DNA from 2 places in the Streptomyces sp. NPDC089424 genome. Region 1 is predicted to be linked to the other one. Evidence: predicted binding sites of a transcription regulator. Region 1 holds the regulator's gene; the other holds the start of a gene.
The links. Region 1 encodes HrcA, which represses chaperone genes, less so after heat shock. Its sites were predicted from a motif close to TTNGCACTCNGNNNNNCNGAGTGCNAA; they were not measured.
Positions count from the first base shown of each region.

Region 2: a site for HrcA is predicted at 8,606-8,632, ahead of groES (co-chaperone GroES). Genes of this name have one in related genera too.

Region 1 is NZ_JBIVHU010000006.1:377,321-387,599, forward strand. It holds gene ACIP2X_RS26590 (S41 family peptidase) at 59-3,259, opposite strand; gene ACIP2X_RS26595 (hypothetical protein) at 3,322-3,858, opposite strand; gene ACIP2X_RS26600 (VOC family protein) at 3,917-4,309, opposite strand; gene ACIP2X_RS26605 (16S rRNA (uracil(1498)-N(3))-methyltransferase) at 4,330-5,070, opposite strand; gene ACIP2X_RS26610 (nitronate monooxygenase) at 5,067-6,143, opposite strand; gene dnaJ (molecular chaperone DnaJ) at 6,503-7,642, opposite strand; gene hrcA (heat-inducible transcriptional repressor HrcA) at 7,643-8,659, opposite strand; gene ACIP2X_RS26625 (MBL fold metallo-hydrolase) at 8,908-9,654, shown strand; gene ACIP2X_RS26630 (DUF3097 domain-containing protein) at 9,684-10,279, shown strand, end outside.
Region 2 is NZ_JBIVHU010000009.1:244,490-254,768, reverse strand. It holds gene guaB (IMP dehydrogenase) at 1-266, opposite strand, end outside; gene ACIP2X_RS32240 (sigma-70 family RNA polymerase sigma factor) at 411-998, opposite strand; gene ACIP2X_RS32235 (response regulator transcription factor) at 1,689-2,300, opposite strand; gene ACIP2X_RS32230 (WhiB family transcriptional regulator) at 2,682-3,008, shown strand; gene ACIP2X_RS32225 (LysR family transcriptional regulator) at 3,068-3,964, opposite strand; gene ACIP2X_RS32220 (MOSC domain-containing protein) at 4,045-4,713, shown strand; gene ACIP2X_RS32215 (SDR family NAD(P)-dependent oxidoreductase) at 4,796-5,569, shown strand; gene ACIP2X_RS32210 (ester cyclase) at 5,633-6,340, shown strand; gene groL (chaperonin GroEL) at 6,409-8,034, opposite strand; gene groES (co-chaperone GroES) at 8,151-8,459, opposite strand; gene ACIP2X_RS32195 (polysaccharide deacetylase family protein) at 8,728-9,522, opposite strand; gene ACIP2X_RS32190 (polysaccharide deacetylase family protein) at 9,522-10,279, opposite strand, start outside.

The sequences.
Region 1 (10,279 bases):
CTCACCGGCGCCGACGAGACACCGTCGATCCTCCGCGGCCTGATCCCAACGGCAGGCCCTAGGCGGGCAGGGCCGGTGGTGTCTTCGCGGGGGTGGTCTCCAGCGCCTCCAGCGCGAGCCTTATCGCCTCGTCGAGCTGGGGGTCGCGCCCCGCCGCGTGGTCCTGCGGGCGCTGCACGACCTCCACGTCCGGGTCCACGCCGTGGTTCTCGACGCCCCACTCGTAACCCTCAAGCCAGAAGGCGTACTTCGGCTGGGTGATCAGCGTGCCGTCCACCAGCCGGTAGCGGCTGTCGATACCGATCACGCCGCCCCAGGTGCGCACCCCGACGACCGGCCCGAGCCCGAGCGCCTTGATCGCCGCGTTGACGATGTCGCCGTCCGACCCGGAGAACTCGTTGGCGACGGCGACGACGGGCCCGCGCGGCGCGTCCTGCGGATAGCTGTAGGGATGCATGCCGCGCGGCACCGCCCAGCCGACGATCCGCCGGGCCAGCTTCTCCACCACCAGCTGGGAGGTGTGCCCGCCCCGGTTCTCCCGGACGTCCACGACGAGCCCCTCGCGGCCCACCTCCACCCGCAGGTCCCGGTGGATCTGCGCCCAGCCGGGCGCCTGCATGTCCGGCACGTGCAGATAGCCGAGCCTGCCGCCGGACCGCTCGTGCACGTACGCCCGCCGGTCCGCGACCCACGCGTGGTAGCGCAGCGGCTCCTCGTCGGCGATCGGCACGACGACGGCGTGCCGCGCCTCGCCCCCGCCGGACGGCGACACGGTCAGCTCGACCGCCTTGTCCGCCGTACCGACCAGCAGCGGCCCCGGGCCGGTCACCGGATCCACCGCGCGGCCGGCCACCGCCACGATCGCGTCCCCGGCGCGCACCGCGACGCCGGGCGCGGCCAGCGGGGAGCGGGCCTCGGGGTCGGAGGTCTCCGAGGGCAGGATGCGGTCGATGCGCCAGCTGCCGTCCGGATGGCGGGAGATGTCCGCGCCGAGCAGCCCCTGGCGGGCGCCGTCGCCGTGCCCGCCGCGCGGGACGACGTAGGCGTGCGAGGTGCCCAGCTCGCCCTGCACCTCCCACAGCAGGTCCACCAGGTCGTCGTGGGTGGCGACCCGTTCCAGCACGGGCCGGTAGCGGTCGAGGACGCCGTCCCAGTCGACACCGCTCATGTCCGGCCGCCAGAAGTGGTCGCGCATGATGCGGCCGGTCTCTTCGTACATCTGCCGCCACTCGGCCGCCGGTTCGACGGTCTGGCGGACGCGGGTGAGGTCGACGGTGACGTTGGTGTCGCTGTCGTCGTCGCCCGAGGCGCGCCGGTCGCTCGGTACGACCTTCAGCCGGCCGTCGGTCCACAGCAGCACCCGCTTGCCGTCCCCGCTGACCGCGAAGTGGTCGGCGTCGGCCGCGAGGTGCTCCAGACGCTGCTGGGCGAGGTCGTAGCGCTCCAGCTCGGTCTTGGGGTCGGGGTCGTCCGGGGTGGCCCGCGCTGAGCCGAGGACGCCCTGCACGGGGTGGCGCAGCCACAGCACACCGTCCTTCGCCGCGCGCAGGTTGGAGTAACGCCCGGCCTCGACCGGGAACGGCACGATCCGGTCGGCGAGGCCTTCGAGGTCGATCCGCGTCGTCGGCGTGCCCTCGCTGTCCGGCGTCTCGTCCTTGTCCGGCGTCTCGAAGGGCCGGCCGTGCCGCTGCGGTCCGAACGGCGAGGGCGTGGTCGCCGACAGCGTGATCAGGTGCGGCCGGTCGCCGACCACGAACGCCAGGTCGAAGACGTGCTCGTCGTAGACCGGGTCGAAGGCGCGGTTGGACAGGAACGCGAGGTGCTTGCCGTCGGGGGTGAAGGCCGGCGCGTAGTCCTGGAAGCGCAGCGGGGTCGCCTCGGTGACCGACAGGTCGGTGGTGTTGGCGAGCTTCAGCTGGCTGAGCGGGCGCGGTCCGGGGTGGGACCAGGCGAGCCAATTCGAGTCGGGCGAGAAGACCACACCGCGCACGTCGCCGTTCTCGCTGCGGTCGACCTCGCGGACCTCGCCGGTCTCCCGCTCGACGAGCAGCAGCCGTCCGTCGTGCGAGGCGACGGCGGCCCGGCTGCCGTCGGGGGCCATGGCGAGCCCGAGGACCCGGCCGAGCCGGCCCCCGGCGAGCCGGCGCGGGGTCGAGCCCGGCGCCAGCCCGGAGGCGGGCGCGAACTCCAGGGCGTCCTCGCCCTCGGCGTCCGTCACCCACACCACCCACTCCTCGCCCTCGGCGCGGAAGGTGCGGGGCAGCCGGGCCCGGACACCGGGTTCGACCGCGAGCGCGCGGGCGGGCCCGGAGCGGTGGGTCACCCAGTGCACGCCGCCGCGCACGGCGACCGCGCTGCCGCGCGCGGTGTGGTCGGGGGCGGCCGAGCCGAACCAGCGGGAGGCGTTCACCGGGTAGGGCTGGCGGTCGGTGCGCTGGCCGCCGATCCGGATGTCCAACCGGCGGGGCTCGGCCCCGTCGAGGTCGTCCAGCAGCCACAGCTCACCGGCGGAGGTGTACACGACGCGGGTGCCGTCCCCCGCCGCGTGCCGGGCGTAGAAGCCCCCGAGGGGGGTGTGCCGGCGCAGGTCGGAGCCGTCGGCGAGGGAGGAGTACAGCGCGCCGGTGCCCTCGTGGTCGCAGAGGAAGGCGATCCGGTCGCCGGCCCAGACCGGGAACTCGATGTTCCCGTCGAGGTCCGCGTGCAGCCGTACGAACTCCCCCTCGCCCTCGGGGTCGATCCACAGCTTGCCCGCCGTGCCGCCCCGGTAGCGCTTCCAGGCGGCGGCCTCGCGGCCCATCGGCGCGGACAGCAGCACGGTGTGCGGGCCGTGGGCGACCTCGCCGACCGGGCCGTACGGCAGCCGCTCGGCCGGTCCGCCGTCGAGCGGGACGGCGTGCGCCCAGGTGCGGCGGAGGGTGGCCTGGCCGTGGGTCGTGAGGGCGAGGACCCGCCCGTCGGGGGTCCATCCGCGCACCCGGGTCGTCCAACTGCCCCAGTACGTCAGGCGCTTGGCGGGGCCACCGTCGACGGGCGCGACATGCACCTCGGGGGCGCCGTCGCGGGTGGAGGTCCAGGCGACGGTGGTGCCGTCGGGGGAGATACGCGGCAGGGTCACCGGCACGTTGTCGGCGCTGACCCGCCAGGCGCGCCCCCCGTCGAGCGGCGCGAGCCAGACGTCGTCCTCGGCGGTGAAGGCCACCAACTCGCCCTGGACATGCGGAAACCGGAGATACGCGGGCACTGCGGACTGGGTCACCAGGTCACCCTACGCAGGCACCGGGGTCCGCGCACAGGGGTTTGGATCACTTGCGTCACCTGCTATTTGCCCTCGGGCCAGCACGTGGGTGCGCTGCGGCAGTAGACGGTCTTGGTGACGGTGACCGTCGTGGTCGGGCCACCGGCCGGCGGTGCGCCGCCCACCGGCGGGGCGGAGGTGGCGTCGCAGTCCCCCAGCCCGGTGAACCGGAACCGCTGCTTGCCGTCGACCTCCACGGTGAGGTCTCCGCGCACGCAGGCGCCGCCGACCGCGCGGGTCACCTCCCCGGTGACGGTGATGTCCCGGCCGTCGGTGGTCCGGCCCTCGCAGTCGACGTCGGCGACGTTGCGCACGCTCGCCGAGGGCGTCGCCGACGCGCTCGTGTCCCCGAGTTGCGCCGTGCAGGTGAGCCACTGCACCGCGACCTCGCGCCGCTCCAGCTCCCGCGTCACCAGCTCGTCCGTCGTCCAGGCCACGGTCGCCGAACTCATCGTCCCCGGCTCGCAGGCGACCAGCGCGCCCGCGCCTGCCACGAACGCCACCACCACACCGGCAGCCCGCGTCCGGCGCCGGCTTCGAGTCACTCGCAAGGCCCCCATGCACGGCAGCGTCCCACCCTCCCGTCCGTCGCGACAGAGCGCGTACGGCCATCCCGCGTCAGACGTTCAGGAGCTGCCACTCCTGGAGTTCCACCAGGTTGCCCTCGGGGTCCTTGAGGTGGGCGGTGCGCATGCGGTCCGCCGTGGCGGCCGGGCCGTGCAGCAGGGTCGCGCCGCGGGAGATGACGCGGTCGCAGGTGGCGTCGAGGTCGTCCACCCGCAGGACGACGAGGGAACGGTGGCCCGAGACGGTGTCGTTCACCTCGCCGAGCAGGCCCGCCATCGTCGCGCGGTCCTGGAGGACGATGCCGGCGGCACCGGTCGTGGGACTGAACTTCTCGTAGGGGCCCTCGGCGGCGCCGGACTGCGGCTTGAGGCCGAGGACCTCGGCGTAGAAGCGGTAGCAGGCGGCGAAGTCGCTGACCAGGAGCCTGACGTGGGCGAGTTCCATGACGTCCTCCCGGGTGGGGATCAGGACCAGCGTCCGGTACGGCCGAGCAGCAGGGCCGCCGCCGCGGTACCGGCCGTCGAGGTGCGCAACACGGACGGCCCGAGGCGCAAGGCGGGTGCCCCGGCCTCGGCGAATAGGGACAACTCCTCGGGGGCCACGCCCCCTTCGGGGCCGACGACCAGCACGATCTCGCCCTCGGTGGGCAGTTCGGCCGCGGCCAGCGGCTCCTCACCGCTCTCGTGCAGTACGGCGGCGAAGCCGGCCTTCGCCAGCAGTGCGGCGACCTGCTTGCTCGTCGCCGCGTCCGTAACCTCGGGGAAGCGCACCCGCCGGGACTGCTTGCCCGCCTCGCGCGCGGTGGCCCGCCACTTGGCCAGGGCCTTGGCGCCACGGTCGCCCTTCCACTGCGTGATGCAGCGCGACGCGGCCCAGGGCACGATCGCGTCGACCCCGACCTCGGTCATGGTCTCCACGGCCAGTTCGCCCCGGTCGCCCTTGGGCAGGGCCTGCACGATCGTGACGCGCGGCTGCGCGACCGGTTCCTCGGCCACCGAGTCCATGTGGACGATCAGCCGGTCCTTGCCCTCGGTGTCCACGACCACGCACTCCGCCCAGCGCCCGGCCCCGTCGGTGAGGACCACGTCCTCACCGGCCCGCAGCCGCTTCACGGAGACCGCGTGCCGGCCCTCGGGCCCGTCCAGGACGTACCGCCCGCCGCCGCCCGCGTCGAAGTGGGCGACGACGAACACCGGCGCCGTCATCCGGCACCGCCCCGGCCGGACAACGCTGTCCCGGCCGCCGCCAGCTCGGCCGCCAGCACCTCCACCAGCTGCCCGGCCGGCAGCTCACGCGCCATCCGGTGCCCCTGCCCCGCCCACAGCGCCATGCCCTGCGCGTCGCCCGCCTTCGCGGCGGCCTTGCGGATCGGGGAGGTCAGGTGGTGGATCTCGGGGTAGGCGGCGGGAGCGTAGGGGCCGTGCTCGCGCAGGAAGCGGTTGACCAGGCCGCGGGCGGGGCGGCCGGAGAAGGCGCGGGTGAGCGCCGTCCGCACGAACAGCGGGTTGGTGAGCGCCTGCTTGTGCACGGCGTTGGCGCCGGACTCGGCGGTGGCGAGGAAGGCCGTGCCGAGCTGCGCCGCGCTCGCGCCGGCCGCCAGCACGGCGGCGATCTGGCTGCCGCGCATGATGCCGCCGGCGGCGATCAGCGGCAGGCCCACCGCCTCGCGGACCTGGCCCAGCAGGGAGAGCAGACCGACGGCCGAGCCGTCGTTCTCGGGGGTGTCCCGGTGGGTGCCCTGGTGGCCGCCGGCCTCGGCGCCCTGCACGATCACGGCGTCCGCGCCCGCCTGCTCGACGGCCCGGGCCTCGTCGGCGGTGGTGGCGGTGACCAGGGTGAACGTTCCGGCCCGGCGCAGCGCGTCGAGGACCTCGCGGGAGGGGACGCCGAAGTGGAAGGAGACCACCGGCACCGGGTTGTCCAGCAGCACCGCGAGCTTGGCCTCGTAGCCGTCGTCACGGCCGCTGTCGGGGTCCCCGAGCTCGGTCTCGTACCAGGCGGCCTCGCCGGCCAGCTGGTGCGCGTAGACGTCGACGGCGGCGGGCTCGGCGTACTCGGACTGCGGCATGAAGAGGTTCACGCCGAAGGGGAGGCCCGTGAGCCCCCGCACCTGTTTGATCTCCTGGTACATGCCGTCGGCCGTCTTGTAGCCGGCCGCGAGGAAACCCAGCCCGCCGGCCTCGGACACGGCCGCGACGAGCTGCGGTACGGAGACGCCGCCCGCCATGGGGGCCTGCACGATCGGAAGCGGGACGAGATCGGTCAGTGCGGAGGACATGACGGCATGTTGTCACGTCCTCCGAACAAGTCCGAATCGACCCTGCCGCCCGGCAGGGCCCGACAGCGGCCCGCGCGCCCCATGCCCCGGGCACCCGCGCCGCTCGACCCCTCAGCGCCCGTTGAACGCGTCCTTCAACCGCGAGAACAGACCCTGCCGGCCCGGCTGACTGTGCCTGCCCGGGGGACGACCCCCGGACCCCCGGCCGGCCTCGGCGCCCGCGCCGCGCGCGTTCTCAGCGCCCGTTGAACGCGTCCTTCAACCGCGAGAACAGACCCTGCTGGCCCGGCTGACTGTGCCTGCCCGGGGGACGACCCCCGGACCCCCGGCCGGCCTCGGCGCCCGCGCCGCGCGCATTCTCAGCGCCCGTTGAACGCGTCCTTCAACCGCGAGAACAGACCCTGCTGACCCGGCTGGAACTGGCCCGTGGGCCGTTCCTCGCCGCGCAGCTTGGCCAGCTCGCGCAGGAGGCGCTCCTGCTCCACGTCCAGCTTGGTCGGGGTCTGGACCTCGACGTGCACGATGAGGTCGCCGCGACCGCCGCCGCGCAGGTGCGTGACGCCCCGGCCGTGCAGCGGGATCGACTGGCCGGACTGGGTGCCCGGGCGGATGTCGACCTCCTCCATGCCGTCCAGGGTCTCCAGCGGCACCTTGGTGCCTAGGGACGCCGCCGTCATCGGGATCGTGACCGTGCAGTGCAGGTCGTCACCGCGACGCTGGAAGGTCGCGTGCGGCAGCTCGTGGATCTCGACGTAGAGGTCGCCGGCGGGACCGCCGCCGGGCCCGACCTCGCCCTCGCCGGCGAGCTGGATACGCGTGCCGTTGTCGACGCCGGCCGGGATCTTGACCGTCAGGGTGCGGCGGGAGCGCACCCGGCCGTCGCCCGCGCACTCCGGGCACGGGTTCGGGACCACGGTGCCGAAGCCCTGGCACTGCGGGCAGGGGCGCGAGGTCATGACCTGGCCCAGGAAGGACCGGGTGACCTGCGACACCTCGCCACGGCCGCGGCACATGTCGCAGGTCTGCGCCGCCGTACCCGGCGCCGCTCCCTCACCGCTGCACGTGGAGCAGACGATGGCCGTGTCGACCTGGATGTCCTTCGTCGTGCCGAAGGCCGCCTCGTCCAGCTCGATCTCGATACGGATCATCGCGTCCTGGCCCCGGCGGGTGCGCGAGCGCGGCCCGCGCTGCGACGCCGTACCGAAGAACGCGTCCATGATGTCCGAGAAGTTCCCGAAGCCACCCGCGCCGAAGCCGCCCGCGCCACCCGCGGCGCCGGCCTGCGAGAGGGGGTCGCCGCCGAGGTCGTAGACCTGCTTCTTCTGCGGGTCCGAGAGCACCTCGTAGGCGGCGTTGATCTCCTTGAACCGCTCCTGGGTCTTCGGATCCGGGTTGACGTCCGGATGCAGCTCGCGTGCGAGCCGCCGGAAGGCCTTCTTGATCTCTTCCTGCGACGCGTCGCGGCGCACGCCGAGGACGGCGTAGTAGTCCGTGGCCACTTACGACTCCGCCAGGATCTGTCCGACGTACCGTGCCACTGCGCGTACCGCTCCCATCGTTCCCGGGTAATCCATGCGGGTCGGTCCGACCACGCCGAGCTTGGCAACCGCCTCGCCGCCCGAACCGTAGCCCACCGACACCACCGAGGTGGAGTTGAGTCCCTCATGGGCGTTCTCGTGCCCGATGCGCACGGTCATGCCCGAATCCTTCGCCTCGCCAAGCAACTTGAGGAGCACGACCTGCTCCTCCAGTGCCTCCAGCACCGGCCGGATGGTGAGGGGGAAGTCATGTCCGAAGCGGGTGAGATTGGCCGTCCCGCCGATCACCAGCCGCTCCTCCGTCTCCTCGACCAGTGTCTCCAGCAGCGTGGCGAGCACCGTCTGGACCGTGCCGCGGTCCTCCGCCTCGAAGGCCTCGGGCAGATCCTGCACCAGTTGCGGCACATCCGTGAAACGGCGGCCCGCGACCCGGCTGTTCAGCCGCGCCCGCAGATCGGCCAGCGACGCCTCGCCGAAGGGGGCCGGGCAGTCGACCATCCGCTGCTCGACCCGCCCGGTGTCGGTGATCAGCACCAGCATCACGCGTGCGGGCGCCATCGACAGCAGCTCCACGTGCCGCACGGTGGAGCGGGTCAGCGACGGGTACTGCACGACGGCGACCTGCCGGGTGAGCTGCGCGAGCAGCCGCACGGTCCGGGTGACCACGTCGTCCAGGTCGACGGCGCCGTCGAGGAAGTTCTGGATCGCGCGCCGCTCCGGCGCCGTCAGCGGCTTGACCTCGGCGAGCTTGTCCACGAAGAGCCGGTAGCCCTTGTCGGTCGGGATCCGCCCGGCGCTGGTGTGCGGCTGGGCGATGAACCCCTCGTCCTCCAGCGCCGCCATGTCGTTGCGGACCGTCGCCGGGGAGACGCCGAGACTGTGCCGTTCGGTGAGCGCCTTGGAACCGACCGGCTCCTCCGTACCCACGTAGTCCTGGACGATCGCGCGCAGTACCTGCAGCCGTCGTTCACTGAGCATCCGCGCGCACCTCCAGTACGTCGTCCCCTGGGCGCTCCCCCTGGCACTCGACAGACGCGAGTGCCAGCCTTACCGGCCCAGTGTACGGCCGTCGGGTACGCCCCGGGCAAGGCCCGTCCTGCCAGGTCGTGCCGGACGGGGGCGGACGGCGGGCCCGTCGGGCCTGTCGCCCCTGCCACCGTGCTCCCGATTCCGGACCTTCGCCGCCGGGCGGGCGCGAACACCGCGACAGGGCCTAGCGTCGCCGTATGAGCGTGACTTGGGAAGAGGTGGGCTGGGAGCGGCTCGCCGGCGGTGTCGGGCGGTGCCGGCTGCCGGGGTGGGACTGCACGGTGGGGCTGGTGACCGGCCGGGGCGCGGCGCTGCTGATCGACGCGGGGTCGAGCCTCGCGGAGGGTGCGGCGCTGCGGGCGCGGGCGGAGGCCCTCGCCGGGCGGCGTGTGACCCATCTCGCGCTCACGCACCCCCACTTCGACCACGTCCTCGGCGCCGCGGCGTTCGCCGGCGCGGAGGTCTTCGGCGCGGTCGGCGCCGAGACCGTGCTCGGGGGGCGGCGCGGCCGGGAGGAGCTGCGCGCGGACGCCGTCCGCCACGGCCTGGACGCCGCGGCCGCCCAGGAGGCGACGGACACGCTGGTCGCGCCCCGCCATCTCGTCAGCGGCGAGTGGACCCTCGACCTGGATCCCGGCCGCCAGGTCCTGCTCGCCAACGTGGGCCCCGCGCACACGGCCCACGACCTCGTGGTGCTGGTCCCCGGGCACGGCGCGGGCGACCCCGAGGTGGTCTTCTGCGGCGACCTCGTCGAGGAGTCCGGCGAGCCGCAGGCGGGCCCCGACGCCGTACCGTCCCACTGGCCCGCCGCCCTCGACCGGCTGCTGCGCCTCGGCGGCGAGGACGCGCTGTACGTGCCCGGTCACGGTGCGGTCGTGGACGCCGCGTTCGTGCGGCGCCAGCGCGACGCGCTGGCCGCGCGGTTCGGCGTGTCGCTCGAATGACCCGGCGAGCTGTCCATATCGTCATGCGAATGCGCCAGTACTCTCCGGACCTGACACCGCCGTGGAAGAAGCCCCGACCCGTGCCGGAGGTCGCCGCGGAGCCAGGTCTGGTGGTCGAGGAGCCCGGCACCGGCTTCTGCGGCGCGGTGATCCGCTGCGAGGCGGGCACGGTGACCCTGGAGGACCGCTTCGGCAAGCACCGGGTGTTCCCCCTGGAGCCCCGGGGCTTTCTGCTGGAGGGCCGCGTGGTGACCCTGGTGCGGCCCGCCACCGGTCCGGAACGGCCCACCCGCACCGCCTCCGGTTCGGTCGCCGTTCCCGGCGCACGCGCGCGCGTGGCCCAGGCCGGCCGCATCTACGTCGAGGGCCGGCACGACGCCGAGCTCGTCGAGAAGGTCTGGGGCGACGACCTGCGCGTCGAGGGCGTGGTCGTGGAGTACCTGGAGGGCGTGGACGACCTGCCGGCGATCGTGCGGTCCTTCGCGCCGGGCCCGGACGCCCGGCTGGGCGTGCTGGTGGACCACCTGGTGCCCGGCACGAAGGAATGGCGTATCGCCGAGTCGGTGACGAGCGAGCACGCCCTGGTGGTGGGCCACCCGTACATCGACCTGTGGGAGGCGGTGAA
Region 2 (10,279 bases), on a different contig from region 1:
TTGACCTGGTCCTCGACGGACAGGTTGCGGTGCAGTACACCGACGCCGCCCAGACGGGCCATCGCGATCGCCATGCGCGACTCGGTGACCTTGTCCATGGCGGCGGACAGGAGCGGGATGTTGACCCGCACATTGCGGGAGATCCGGGACGAGGTGTCGACCGCGTTGGGCAGCACCTCGGACGCGCCCGGCAGCAGCAGCACGTCGTCGTAGGTCAGCCCGAGGGTCGCGAATTTTCCGGGCACTCCGTCGACGTTCGCAGTCATGACACCTTCCCCAAATGGCCTTGCTCGGTGCGGATGTCCATGCTAACGGGAAGCGCGGCCAGCAAATTCCACGATGCAGGACGGCCGAGGGCTTCGTATGTTCGTACGGAAGGCCGCTCGCGCGTGTTCATCCGCCGGGCCCGGCTACTGCTCGGCGAGCGCCCGCAGCCTGCTCAGCGCGCGGTGCTGGGCCACCCGGACCGCGCCTGGTGACATTCCCAACATCTGACCGGTCTCCTCCGCCGTGAGGCCCACGGCGATGCGCAGCAGCAGCAGCTCGCGCTGGTTCTCCGGCAGGTTGGCCAGCAGTTTCTTGGCCCACTCGGCGTCGCTGCTGAGCAGCGCCCGTTCCTCGGGACCGAGCGAGTCGTCCGGCCGCTCGGGCATCTCGTCGGACGGGACCGCCGTCGAGCCGGGGTGCCGCATGGCCGCCCGCTGGAGATCGGCGACCTTGTGCGCGGCGATGGCGAAGACGAAGGCCTCGAAGGGGCGTCCGGTGTCCCGGTAGCGCGGCAGCGCGAGCAGGACGGCGACGCAGACCTCCTGGGCCAGGTCCTCCACGAAGTGGCGCGCGTCCCCCGGGAGGCGGGACAGCCGGGTGCGGCAGTAGCGCAGCGCCAGGGGGTGTACATGGGCGAGCAGGTCGTGCGTGGCCTGCTCGTCCCCGTCGACCGCGCGGTGGACGAGCGCACCGATGCCCCCTGGGGCCGTGGCCGCCTCGTCTTCACGCATCGGTCCATGGTGCCTTGCGGCCGGGCGGCCCGCGGCACTGCCTCCGTTGTTGTGCACCGAAGCGTTATGAGTAGGTGCGCCGGAAGTCATCCCCTGCGCCCTCCCCTTCCGCTCGACCGACTCGTCCCCGAGGAACTCCACACCTCAAGGATGCGGCATCCGCGCCGAAACAAGCAGCGCCCGCCCTGCGGGCCGCCCCGCCACGACTGCCGTCGGTGCGTGACCGGCGCCGGACCGACCCATGGGCACGACCCCTGTGACCACGTACGACGGCGCCACGGGCCATGCGCCCACCCGAACGCCGGGACGTCACCGGACACACGACGAAATCCGCAGCGGACGAGGTCTCCTCGGGGACACCTGCCCCCTCCGAGCACCTGGTACGGATCCCACGGACCGTCGTCTCAGCCGCCGCACCCGAGCCCGCGGCACCGGGACCAGAAGACGCGGCGCCCTCACGCCCGTCGCACGGACCGGAAAACACGGCCGCATCCAGGCGCCGGACGGGCGGCCCACCGGACCCCGGCGCACCGGAGCAGCCGGCATCCAGGTCACCGGCCGCCGGCGTACGCGCGGCGTCGCCGTGCGGCGGGCCGTCGTTCCCGGACCGGCGGGGAGGTACCCCCATCGTGTCGCCTCCTCCCCCGCCCGAGCGGGGGCTCGTCGCGCCCCCGCCCACCGGGACACGCGTCAGCGCACCAGACCCCAGCGGAAGCCCAGCGCCACCGCGTGCGCCCGGTCCGAGGCACCGAGCTTCTTGAACAGACGGCGGGCGTGGGTCTTGACCGTGTCCTCGGAGAGGAACAGCTCGCGACCGATCTCGGCGTTGGAGCGGCCGTGGCTCATGCCCTCCAGCACCTGGATCTCACGCGCGGTGAGCGTGGGCGCCGCGCCCATCTCGGCGGACCGCAGCCGCCGGGGGGCGAGCCGCCAGGTCGGGTCGGCCAGGGCCTGCGTGACCGTGGCGCGCAGCTCCGCCCGTGAGGCGTCCTTGTGCAGGTAACCCCGGGCGCCGGCGGCGACCGCGAGGGCCACGCCGTCGAGGTCCTCGGCGACGGTGAGCATGATGATGCGCGCACCGGGGTCGGCGGACAGCAGCCGCCGCACCGTCTCGACGCCGCCCAGTCCGGGCATGCGTACGTCCATCAGAATCAGGTCCGAGCGGTCGGCACCCCAGCGGCGGAGGACTTCCTCGCCGTTGGCCGCCGTCGTCACGCGCTCGACACCGGGCACGGTCGCGACCGCGCGGCGGAGCGCCTCTCGGGCAAGCGGGGAGTCGTCGCAGACGAGGACGGAAGTCATGGCCGCCCTCCGCAGCTGATGCGCGTCACCTTGAGCCTCCAGGCTGGTACGAAATCGTCACCTGTGCGGTCGACCGTCTCGGACGCCTGCCCGAGCGCTTGTGTTTTCAACCGCCTCCGCACTCTCAACGACGGTCACTCGAAAGAGTTACGGGGCTGTGTGCCCTCTTCGGCACTCTACGTGAGGGCGCGGACACGGCGCAGACATGCACAAGGGACCCGCAGCCTTTCATCACAACCCATGCCCCATTTAGACCCATTTCTTCCCATCTGCTGGTGTCTGAGGCTAGATTCGCAATGAGTCATATTTTCATCTCCTTAGATCGTAGATGTACGGTCGTGGGCACCGTATCCGCTCAGAACGGCTACAAGGGGTCACACAATGGCAGATTTCTCCCGCCTTCCCGGACCGAACGCGGACCTGTGGGACTGGCAGCTCCTGGCTGCCTGTCGCGGGGTCGACAGTTCGCTCTTCTTCCACCCGGAGGGCGAACGCGGGGCGGCGCGGAGCGCTCGCGAGAACTCGGCCAAAGAGGTCTGCATGAGGTGTCCGGTCCGCGCCCAGTGCGCAGCGCACGCCCTGGCGGTGCGCGAACCGTACGGAGTGTGGGGCGGACTGACCGAGGACGAGCGCGAGGAGCTCATGGGCAGGGCCCGCCACCGGCTGGTGCCGGCGTCGACGGGCGGCAGCACCGCTTCGAACACCTGAAGGAACGTTTCTCCAGATGGAGCACGCCTGAACGTGTCTCTGACTTCCGACGCGCGCGGCTAGCGGGTCGCCGCCCGCGCCAGTTCATCCAGCGTCGCCCGCACCGCCGGCACCTGCGCCAGATCGGGCAGCGTCAGCGCGACGATCTCCCGCCGCACCGCCGGTTCCAGCGCCATCGCCCGAGCTCCCCGGGGTCGCACGGACTCGATCGCCAGTTGTGGCAGCACCGCCACCCCCAGCCCCGCGCCCACTAGGCCGACCACCGCCGGATAGTCGTCGGTGGCGAAGTCGATGCGCGGTGTGAACCCGGCCCCCGCGCACACCTCGATCAACTGGCCGCGACAGCGCGGACAGCCCGCGATCCACGGCTCGTCGACCAGTTCCCCGATGGCCACCGAACGCGAGCGGGCGAGCCGGTGCCGCTCCGGCACCAGTGCCACCAGACGGTCGCTCAGCAGCGGCCGTACGACCAGGTCGTCCCACTCCTCGGCGCCCGCCGCACCCTCGTAGCGGAACGCGAGCGCGACATCGCAGTCGCCGGCCCGCAGCTTGTCGACGGACTGGGGCGGCTCGGCCTCCTCCAGGGAGACCCGGGTGCCCGGGTGCGCGGCGCGCAGCGCGGCGAGCGCGGTCGGCACGAGCGTGGAACTGCCGCTGGGGAACGACACCAGCCGCACCCGCCCCGCGCGCAGCCCGGCGATGGCCGCGACCTCCTCCTCGGCCGCGGTGAGCCCGGCGAGGATGCCCGAGGCGTGCCGCACGAGGGCCTCGCCGGCCTGCGTCAGCCGCATCTCCCGTCCGGTGCGCACCAGGAGGGGCGTGCCGACGGAGGTCTCCAGCGCCTTCATCTGCTGGCTGACCGCGGGCTGGGTGCAGCCCAGCTCGCGCCCCGCGGCGGAGAAGGAGCCGGTGGCGGCGACGGCGCGCAGGACGCGCAGATGACGAGCCTCGATCACTCCTCAAGCATAAGCGAAGCTTGGGTACGACGCCGAATAATGCGTCGACACTTTGGCTCCTGGTCGCCTACGGTGCGGCCATGAGGCTTCTGTCTGTGAACCTGGGCCGCGCGCAGGCCGTCACCTACACGGACCATCCCCAGGGCCTGACCGGGATCGACAAGCGCCCGGTGGATGTGCCCGTCCACGTGGCGGCGCCCGGCCCCAAAGGTGTCGGGGGCAGCGGGCTGGCCGGGGACGCGGTGTGCCACACCCGCCATCACGGCGGTGACGACCAGGCCGTGTACGCGATGGCGCGCGAGGACCTCGACGCGTGGGAGCGCGAGCTGGGGCGCCCGCTGGCCAACGGCTGCTTCGGCGAGAACCTCACGACAGCGGGCCTCGACGTCTCCGCGGCGCTGATCGGCGAGCGCTGGCGGATCGGCCGCGAGGTGCTGCTGGAGATCACCTCGCCGCGGATCCCCTGCCGGACCTTCCAGAGCCATCTGGAGGAACGGGGCTGGGTGAAGCGGTTCACCCGACGGGCGGCTCCGGGGGCGTATCTGCGGGTGCTGGAGCCCGGCGAGATCCGTGCGGGCGACCCGGTCGAGATCGTGCACCGGCCGGACCACGAGGTGTCCGTCGCGCTCACGTTCCGCGCGGGGACGACGGAGCGGACGCTGCTGCCGCGGCTCCTCGCGGCGGGCTCCGCCCTGCACCCGGAGTGGCGGGACATGGCGAGCGGGTACGCGGCCCCCCAGGACGCCTGACCGCAGGTCACAAGGGTGTCATGCGCGAAAACTTCACCGTCGGCCACCGTCGGCGGGCGGTCCGGGTCACTACCCTTGGCCCATGACAACGGCTCTGATTACGGGATCGACCGCGGGAATCGGTGCCGCGTTCGCGCGGCGGCTGGCGGCGGACGGGCACAACCTCGTCCTGGTGGCCCGCGACACCAAGCGCCTTGGCGAGCAGGCGACCGAACTGCACGACCGGCACGGCATCGAGGCGGAGGTCCTCACCGCGGACCTGGCGACCGACGCCGGCATCGAGGCGGTCGCCGGCCGTCTCGCCGATCGCAGGAACCCCGTCGATCTCCTGATCAACAACGCCGGTTTCGGCAACAAGGGCCGCTACCTCGACGTCTCCATGGCCGACGAGCTCAAGATGCTCAAGGTGCACTGCGAGGCCGTCCTGCGGCTGACGTCGGCGGCGACCGAGGCCATGCGCGAGCGCGGGCGGGGAGGGGTCGTGAACGTCGCCTCGGTCGCCGCCTTCGTCCCGCGCGGCACCTACGGGGCCTCCAAGGCCTGGGTCGTCCAGTTCACCCAGGGCGTGGCCCGTGACCTGGCGGGCACCGGCGTCCGGCTGATGGCGCTGTGCCCCGGCTTCGTCCGTACCGAGTTCCACCAGCGGGCCGGCATGGGCACGGACAGCATCCCGTCCTGGATGTGGCTCGACGCCGACAAGCTGGTGGCGGCGGCCCTCGCGGACCTGGCCCGGGGCAGGACCGTCTCGATCCCGGACCCCCGCTACAAGGCCCTGATGGGCATGGTGAAGGTGGCGCCGCGCGCACTGCTCGGCGGCGTCAGCTCGCGGGCCGGACGGAAGTACGGCCCGCAGTAGCCGGCGCCCTGGTGGGAGAATGGAGCCGTGGACCGGGACCCAGGGGGGACGGGAGGCGGCGCCATGACATTCGTGCAGGTCATCGACTGCAAGACCACCCGGTTCCAGGAGCTGGATCGGCTGATGGACGCCTGGGTCGAGCAGACCAAGGGCAAGCGGACCGCGACACACAGCCTGATCGGCAAGGACCGGGGCGACGCGTCGCACTTCATCGAGATCGTGGAGTTCCCCTCGTACGAGGAGGCGGTGCGGAACTCGACGCTCCCGGAGACGGACCGGATCTTCCAGGAGATGGTCGCGCTGTGCGACGGGAAGCCGACGTTCACCGATCTGGACGTGGTCCGGGACGAGCAGGTCTCAAGCTCCGTCGTGCGGCGGTTCTTCGACCTGGCGGGGACGCCCGGTGAGCTGCCGCCGCTCGACGAGGTGATGGCGGAGCACTATCGCAGTCATGATCCGGCGACCGCGCAGGACACGGTCGGCATGGACCACGTCCGGCGCGAGATGCGGGTCTGGCGGGACGGGTTCGACTTCGCCTTCAGCATCGAGGACCTGATCGCGGAAGGCGACCGGGTGTGCGCCCGGTGGTTCTGGAGGGCCAGGCACAAGGGCGAGTTCCTGGGCATCGCGGCCACCGGCAAGGACGTCACGATGACGGGGACCACGGTCTTCCGGTGCGGCGGGGACGGAAAGCTCGCCGAGGGCTGGTGGGAGTACGACCGCCTGGGGCTGATGGAACAGCTGGGCGTCTTCGAGGAGATGGAGCGCTAGAGCCCGCGAGGGGAAACAGGGAGGCCCGGCACCCCTCGGGTGCCGGGCCTCACCTGGTACGGCTGAGGTCAGTGCGCGTGGCCGTGACCGTGGCCGGCCGCGGCCTCCGGCTCCTCTTCCTTCTTCTCGACGACCAGGGTCTCGGTCGTGAGCAGCAGGGAGGCGATGGAGGCGGCGTTCTCCAGGGCGGAGCGGGTGACCTTGACCGGGTCGATGACACCGGACTTGATCAGGTCGCCGTACTCGCCGGTGGCGGCGTTGTAGCCGCTGCCCTTCTCCAGCTCGGCCACCTTGGAGACGATGACGTAGCCCTCCAGGCCGGCATTCTCGGCGATCCAGCGCAGCGGCTCGACGGCGGCGCGGCGGACGACGGCGACACCGGTGGCCTCGTCACCCTCCTTGCCGAGGTTGTCGTCCAGCACCTTCACGGCGTGGACGAGCGCGGAGCCACCACCGGAGACGATGCCCTCCTCGACCGCGGCGCGGGTCGCGGAGATGGCGTCCTCCAGACGGTGCTTCTTCTCCTTCAGCTCCACCTCGGTGGCGGCGCCGACCTTGATCACGCACACGCCGCCGGCCAGCTTCGCGAGGCGCTCCTGGAGCTTCTCGCGGTCCCAGTCGGAGTCCGTGGCCTCGATCTCGGCCTTGATCTGCGCGATCCGGCCCTCGACGTCCGCCTTGTTGCCGGCACCGTCGACGATCGTGGTGTCGTCCTTGGTGACGGTGACGCGGCGGGCGCTGCCGAGGATGTCCAGACCGACCTGGTCGAGCTTGAGGCCGACCTCCTCGGAGATGACCGTGGCGCCGGTGAGGGTCGCCATGTCCTGGAGCATCGCCTTGCGGCGGTCGCCGAAGCCGGGGGCCTTCACGGCGGTGGCGTTGAAGGTGCCGCGGATCTTGTTCACGACGAGGGTGGAGAGGGCCTCGCCCTCGACGTCCTCGGCGATGATCAGCAGCGGCTTCGAGGCGTTGCTCTGGATGATCTTCTCCAGCAGCGGCAGGAGGTCCGCGATCGCGGCGATCTTGCCCTGGTGGATGAGGATGTACGGGTCGTCGAGGACGGCCTCCATGCGCTCCTGGTCCGTCACGAAGTACGGCGACAGGTAGCCCTTGTCGAAGGCCATGCCCTCGGTGAAGTCCAGCTCCAGACCGAAGGTGTTGGACTCCTCGACGGTGATGACACCGTCCTTGCCGACCTTGTCCATCGCCTCGGCGATCAGCTCGCCGACCTGCTGGTCCTGGGCGGACAGCGCGGCGACGGCCGCGATGTCGGACTTCTCGTCGATCGGGCGGGCGGAGGCCAGCAGGTCGTCGGAGACGGCCCTGACCGCGGCGTCGATGCCCTTCTTCAGGGCGGCCGGGGAGGCGCCGGCGGCGACGTTCCGCAGGCCCTCGCGGACCAGCGCCTGCGCCAGGACGGTCGCGGTGGTCGTACCGTCACCCGCGATGTCGTTGGTCTTGGTCGCCACCTCCTTCACCAGCTGGGCGCCGAGGTTCTCGTAGGGGTCCTCGACCTCGACCTCACGGGCGATGGTGACGCCGTCGTTGGTGATGGTGGGAGCGCCGAACTTCTTGTCGATGACGACGTTGCGGCCCTTGGGGCCGATCGTCACCTTCACCGTGTCGGCGAGCTTGTTGACGCCGCGCTCGAGGGCGCGACGGGCGTCCTCGTCGAACTTCAGGATCTTCGCCATGGCAGCGGGAGCCCTCTCGGAAAGTCTGCGGTAAACGAACTGCGCCCCGGACGCCCGGCTTCGTTAACGGTCGCGGGGGCCAGGGGCGCAGCTCAAAACGGTGTGCTGTGGGTGAACTACTTCTCGATGATCGCGAGGACGTCGCGAGCCGAGAGGACGAGGTACTCCTCGCCGTTGTACTTCACCTCGGTGCCGCCGTACTTGCTGTACAGGACGACGTCGCCGACGGAAACGTCGAGCGGAAGGCGGTTGCCGTCCTCGAAGCGGCCCGGGCCCACGGCCAGGACGACGCCCTCCTGGGGCTTCTCCTTGGCGGTGTCCGGAATGACCAGGCCAGAGGCGGTGGTCTGCTCGGCGTCGAGCGGCTGGACCACGATGCGGTCCTCGAGCGGCTTGATGGCAACCTTGGAGCTGGTGGTCGTCACGATCCGACCTCCCCCTTCGGAGATCTCACGGGGTTAACTGTCTGAGGTGGCGACCAGGTGGATCCGTCGTCGCGGGTGCCGGACCTGCCCGTCGCTGTGTTGGCACTCTCCAGTGGGGAGTGCCAGAGCCGAGACTATGACTGCGATTAGCACTCGGTCAAGCGGAGTGCCAATCGGTCGCGGCGCGTCGGCCCCGCGGCGCCCCGTCAGGCCCCTTCACCGGCGCGTCCGTCACGGATTCAGCGGCGCGTCCCCGGGAGCGCCGGTGTCACAGATAGTCCTCCAGCCGCCCCACCGTCAGCCCCGCCTCCTGGACCCGGCGCAGCAGGCGGGTCGTGCGTTCGCGGAGCTTGGGTTCGGGGGTCTCGGTCGAGGGGACCGAGACGATGTCGCCGGGGCGCAGCCGGGCGGGGCCCTCGGTGAAGGTGAGGTCGGCCGCGTCCATCGTGGCGCGCCACAGGACGATCGCCTTGATGCCGCAGTCCACGGCCGCCTTGCGGGTCGTCGTGTCGTACGTGCCGTAGGGCGGGCGGAACAGATGCGGGCGGAGACCGAAGCGGGCCCGGAGCTTCTGCTGCTGGCCGCAGATCTCGGCGCGCTGGCCGGCGTACGGCACCCCGCGCAGGGCGGCGTGGTCGAGGGTGTGGTTCTGCACGCTCGCGCCGACCGAGCGGAGCCGCGCGAAGTGGCCGTAGCCGGGGCCGACGACACTGTCGGTGAGGAACATGCTGACGGGCAGGCGCAGTTCACGGACCATGTCGACGAAGCGGGGGTCCTTCTCGGCGCCGTCGTCGAAGGTGAGGAAGACGACCTTGTGGGTGGTCGGGATGCGGTCCAGCACGGGGGCGAGACCGTCCGCGGGCCGGGCCAGGTGCCGCACGGGCGAGGGCGGCGGGGAGAACGGCGCGGACAGCCCCCAGCGCAGGTGGGGCGGCAGCCCCGAGGCCGCCGAGCCGGGTGCCGCCCCCGCCTCCACGGACCGCCCGCGCGGGCCGTCGGGCAGGGCGCAGCCGGCGAGCAGGGCCAGCAGTACCGCGGCCCCGGCCGTCCACCCGCGCCGAATCACAGGTAGTCCTCCAGGCGGCCCACCGCGTAGCCCTTCGCCGTGATCTTGTCGAGGAAGACGCGGATCATGTCGGGCATCTCGCCCGCCCAGTCGTCGGTGCCCCGGAAGTGGCTGAGGACGATGTCGCCGGGGTGGATGTCCCGGTCCCATTCGCGGTAGTCCCAGCGGTCGACGAAGACCTCCTCGTTCCACAGCGGTACGTGGGTGACACCGCAGTCCTTGGCGGCGTGCAGGGTGTCGGAGTTGTAGTTGCCGTAGGGCGGGCGGAACAGGAGCGGGCGCTTGCCGTAGCGCTCCTCGATGACGTCCTGCATGCCGCAGATCTCGTGCTTCTGCTCGTCGTAGGACAGTCCGGGCAGGTAGGGGTGGGTCAGGGTGTGGTTGTTCAGGGTCACCCCCCTGTCCTGCATCCGCCGGAAGTAGTCGTAGTCCTCGCTGACCAGGTAGTCGCTGAGGAACGCGGTGTACGGGATCTTCAGCTCGCTCATCATCCGCAGGAACGCCGGGTCCTTCTCGGCGCCGTCGTCGATGGTGAGGAAGACGACCTTCTCCTTGGTGGGGACGGTCGTGAAGACCGGCGGAAGCCCCTGCTCCTCGTGCCCGTCCACCTCGAAGCCCTCGCGGGTGGTGATCTCCGGCTTCCGCCCGGGCGGTGCCGGCGCCCGCAGCGGGGTCTCCTTCAGGCCCCAGCGCTTGGCGGCGGCGACCCTGGCGGCCTGCTCGGCGCGGAGCTTGGCGGCGTATCCGTCGAGGG